Regions from separate parts of the Oerskovia sp. NPDC060287 genome, predicted to be linked through region 2. Evidence: riboswitches for the same ligand, from Rfam matches in the RefSeq annotation. Region 2 holds a riboswitch; the other holds the start of a gene.
What was found. A riboswitch is a leader RNA that binds a small molecule or an ion and turns the genes downstream of it on or off. The one in region 2 is predicted to bind FMN.
Positions count from the first base shown of each region.

Region 1: linked by a shared signal. The riboswitch ahead of ribD (bifunctional diaminohydroxyphosphoribosylaminopyrimidine deaminase/5-amino-6-(5-phosphoribosylamino)uracil reductase RibD) and the one ahead of pnuC (nicotinamide riboside transporter PnuC) in region 2 are both predicted to bind FMN.

Region 1 covers NZ_JBHXBO010000230.1:83-2,462, forward strand. Annotated here, with positions in the region: gene rpe (ribulose-phosphate 3-epimerase) at 1-655, shown strand, start outside; FMN riboswitch at 808-933, shown strand; gene ribD (bifunctional diaminohydroxyphosphoribosylaminopyrimidine deaminase/5-amino-6-(5-phosphoribosylamino)uracil reductase RibD) at 1,049-2,305, shown strand; gene ACFWFR_RS16215 (riboflavin synthase) at 2,305-2,380, shown strand, end outside.
Region 2 covers NZ_JBHXBO010000068.1:2,866-5,245, reverse strand. Annotated here, with positions in the region: gene ACFWFR_RS08310 (helix-turn-helix domain-containing protein) at 1-701, shown strand, start outside; FMN riboswitch at 821-946, shown strand; gene pnuC (nicotinamide riboside transporter PnuC) at 1,119-1,862, shown strand; gene ACFWFR_RS08300 (VOC family protein) at 1,973-2,380, shown strand, end outside.

The DNA.
Region 1 (2,380 bases), on a different contig from region 2:
ACTCATCGCCCCCAGCATCCTGTCCGCCGACTTCGCGAACCTCGAGCGCGACCTGGGCGCGATCGCGACCGCCGACTACGCGCACGTCGACGTGATGGACAACCACTTCGTGCCCAACCTGACCCTGGGTCTGCCGATCTTCGAGCGCCTGGTCCAGGTGTCCCCGGTGCCGATCGACGCGCACCTCATGATCGCCGACCCCGACCGCTGGGCGCCGGGCTACGCCGAGGCGGGCGCCGCGTCCGTCACGTTCCACGCCGAGGCCGCCACGGCCCCCGTGCGCCTGGCGCGCGAGCTGCGCCGCCTGGGCTCGCGCGCGGGCCTCGCGCTGCGTCCCGCGACGTCGGTCGAGCCGTTCCTGGACCTGCTGCCCGAGTTCGACATGCTCCTGGTCATGACGGTCGAGCCCGGGTTCGGCGGCCAGTCCTTCATCGAGGGCACGCTGCCCAAGATCCGCCGCATCCGCGACGCGGTGTCCGAGGCCGGGCTCGACGTGTGGATCCAGGTCGACGGCGGCGTCTCGCGCGCCACGATCGAGCGCGCGGCCGAGGCCGGCGCCAACGTGTTCGTCGCGGGCTCCGCGGTCTACGGGGCGGAGAACATCCCCGAGGAGATCGCGGCCCTGCGGGCGCTCGCGGAGGGCCACGCGCACTGACGCCGTTCACATCGGTCCAGCCCGCGGGACGGGCGGGGCCGCGTGCCTGCCGGCCGACGCCGGTGTGGCATGCTGGGTGGAGACGAGAAGCCGGGCCCGGTGCGCACCTTCGGTGGGCGGGGTCCGGGCTCGAGCGCATGAGCAGTACGCACACACGTGCTCCGGGGTCGGTGTAATTCCGAGCCGGCGGTGACAGTCCGCGACCCACGCCTCGGCGTGGTTGACCTGGTGGAACTCCAGGACCGACGGTGAAAGTCCGGATGGGAGGAAGTACGTGGCGGCGCGGGGCGGAGCCCTGTGCCGTGGTGTCGTGACGTCCGTGGACCCTCAGGGGTCCCCGTGGCGTCGCCGACCCCTCACCCCGGAGCATCGTGCTCACCGGGAGGAGGACGCATGGGCGCCAGGCCCACCCTGACGATCGACGCCGCGATGGTGCGCGCGCTCGAGCTGGCCGCGCGCGGCCCCGCGCACGGCCCCAACCCGCGCGTGGGCGCCGTCCTGCTGGGACCCGCGCCCCGGCCGCTGGACTCCCTGCCCGACGCCGCCGCTCCCGGCCCCGTGGACGACGCACCCCGGGCGGTGCTCGCCGAGGGCTTCCACCGGGGCGCGGGCAGCCCGCACGCCGAGGCCGCGGCCCTGGCCGACGCCCGCGAGCGCGGCGTGGACGTGCGCGGCGCGACGGCCGTGGTGACGCTCGAGCCCTGCAACCACACCGGACGTACCGGGCCGTGCGCGCAGGCGCTGCTGGACGCGGGCGTGGCGGAGGTCGTGTACGCCGTGGGGGACCCGAACCCCGTCGCGACCGGCGGCGGCGAGCGCCTGCGCGCGGCCGGGGTGCGCGTCGCCGCGGGGCTGCGCGAGGCCGAGGGCGAGCGCCTGCTCGGCCCGTGGCTGGTGGCCGTGCGCCGGGGGAGCCCGTACGTGACCCTCAAGCTCGCCACGACCCTGGACGGGCGGGTCGCCGCGGCGGACGGCACCTCGCAGTGGATCACCGGACCGGCCGCGCGCGAGCACGCCCACCGGGTGCGGGCACAGGTCGACGCGATCCTCGTGGGCACCGGGACGGTCCTGGCCGACGACCCGTCGCTCACGGCGCGCACCCCCGTGCCGGCACCGGGTGGGGCCGCCGAGGGCGAGCACGAGGCGGGGCTCGCGGGGCACCGGCCGGTGCGCGCCGCTGGTGGGGTGGTCGGGCTGGAGCCCGGGCTCGCGGGGCATCAGCCGGTGCGGGTCGTCGTCGGGCTCCGTGACCTCCCGCCGCACGTGCGGCTCGCGCCAGGAGGGTCCTGGACCACCGACGGCGGCGGCCCCGTGCTGCACCTGCGCACGCGCGACGTCCGCGCGGTCCTGGCCGAGCTGGCCGGGCGCGAGGCCCGCCACGTCCTGGTCGAGGGCGGCCCCGGCCTGGCGACCGCGTTCCTCGCGGCCGGGGCCGTCGACGAGATCCACGCCTACCTCGCGCCGGTCCTGCTGGGCGCGGGCCTGGGCGCGGTGGGCGACCTGGGCGTGACCACGCTCGCGGGCGCCCCGCGCTTCGTCACGCACGACGTGCGCCGCCTGGGCGCGGACGTCCTGGTCGTGGCCCGCGCCTCGCCCTCCGCCCACCCCCTGACCACCGTCCCCAGCACCACCCCCGAACAGGAGAGCTGATGTTCACCGGAATCGTCGAAGAGATCGGTACGGTCCGCGAGATCGCGTTCCCGGGCGGCCAGGAGTCCGACGCGG
Region 2 (2,380 bases):
CGCAGATCAGCCGGGCCACGTTCTTCCGACGGTTCCGCTCCAAGGAGGACGTGGTCTTCGCGGACCACGAGCTGCTCCTGGACGCCGTCGTGGTCCTCCTCGGGGAGACCCGCCCCGCCGCGCGGGGCGTCACCCCCGAGGAGCTCGAGAACGTCGACCCGTACGTCGAGGTGTGCAAGGCGGCCCGGCTCGTGTTCGACCACCACGTGGGCCAGCGCGAGACGTCGGTCGCACGGCACCGTCTCCTGCAGGACGTGCCCGCGCTGCGCGACCGCGAGCTCGTGACCACGCACCGCTACGAGCGGGCGTTCACGTCCTACCTGCGCGACACCCTGCCCGCCGACACCCGGAACTCGACCGCGTCGGTCGCGTTCGCGGCGTCGGTCGTCGCGGTGCACAACGCGATCCTGCGCCGCTGGTTGCGCGACCCCGACCAGGACCTGCGTCCCGAGCTCGAGGAGGCGTTCGCGGACCTGCGCCGCGCGGCCCGCAACCCCGCAGGCCCGACGACGGAGCCACCCCAGTCGTCCACGTCACCCGGGCGCACCGGGGGCGAGGCGGGCGACGGTCCGACGGCGGGCCCCGCTGCCGACACCACCGTCGGTACCGTGCCGACCCGCCGCGTCGTCGTGACCGTGCTCGACGGCGACGTCGACCCCGACGAGGTGGCCCGGGCCGTGCGCGACGCGTTGAGTGCGTGATTCGGCTGCGGCTCGCCGGGCGTGTCGCAGCCGAACCACGCACTCGGCACAGCACCGACGAGCCCCGGGAATGCACCGGTACCATCGGCGGTTGCAGCACTACAGCAAGCAGTACGCACGAACGTGCTCCGGGGTCGGTGCAATTCCGAGCCGGCGGTGACAGTCCGCGACCCGCGCCCACGCGCGGTTGACCTGGTGGAACTCCAGGACCGACGGTGAAAGTCCGGATGGGAGGAAGCACGTGCGGCACGGCCGTCCCCGGCCGGGTCGGGCACGACGATCCGTCGAGCCCGCCCACGACCGTCGGGACCGGTCTCGCCGTGGTGAGCGCCGCCGTCGGGCAGCCCGGACAGGGCATCCCCGACCAGGCGCCCGCCCTCACCCCGGAGCCGCCGTGCCCAGGACGAGGGAACATCGATGGACCTGATCCACGCGCTCTTCGACGCGCAGCTGACGATCGGCGGCCAGCACCTGCTGTGGCGGGAGATCGTCGGCAACGGGTTCGGCCTGGCGTCCGCGCTCGGAGGCATGCGCCGCAAGATCTGGGCGTGGCCCGTGGGGATCGTCGGCAACCTGCTGCTCCTCACGGTGTTCCTGGGCGCGGTGTTCGCGACGCCCAACCCCGTCAACCTGCTCGGCCAGGCCGGACGCCAGGTCATGTTCGTCGTCGTGTCGGTGTACGGCTGGGTCCAGTGGCGGCGCACCCGCGCGCGCCTCGGCCAGGACGCGGCGAACCTCGACGCGGACAGCCACGGGGTGTCGGTCGAACCCCGGTGGGCCACGTGGCGGCAACGCGTCTTCCTCGTCGTGGCGCTCGTGGGCGGGACGCTCGTCCTGACCCCGATCTTCCGGATGCTCGAGTCCTACGAGCCCGTGTGGGCCGACGCCTGGATCTTCATGGGCTCGCTGCTCGCGACGTACGGCATGGCCAAGGGCTGGGTCGAGTTCTGGCTGATCTGGGTCGCGGTCGACATCGTGGGCGTGCCCCTGCTGGTCGACGCCGGCTTCTACGCGTCCGCGTTCATGTACGTGTTCTACGGGGCGTTCACGCTCGTCGGGTTCTTCGTGTGGTGGCGGATCGACCGACGTGCCAAGGCCCTGCGGCTCGCGGGCTCGCACCCCGACGAGAGCGCGGGGGCGGCCGTCGTCGGACGGGACTGACGCTCCCCCCTGCCGTCGGCCCCGCCGCGGGCGGATACTCGGAAAGGGTGCGCCGCTGCGCAGCGCACCCGCATCCGGCTCGACGACGCGACGGGAAAGGCGGCACCACCATGGCCACGCGACTCAACCCCTACCTGAACTTCCGCGACGACGCACGACAAGCGATCGAGTTCTACCGCGACGTGTTCGGGGGCGAGCTGACGATCAGCACGTTCGCCGACTTCCAGGCCTCCGAGGACCCGGCCGACGCCGACAAGGTCATGCACTCCCAGCTCGAGTCCCCCCACGGCCTGGTCCTCATGGCCGCGGACACCCCGAGCTCGATGGAGGTCCCGACCGGCGCGGGATTCTCGATCTCGCTGAGCGGCGAGCAGGCGGACGACGCCGAGCTGCGCGGCTACTGGGACAAGCTGTCGTCGAGCGGGAGCGTGACCGTGCCGCTCGAGGTCGCGCCGTGGGGCGACGCGTTCGGCATGTGCGTCGACGGGTTCGGCGTGAGCTGGCTCGTGAACATCTCG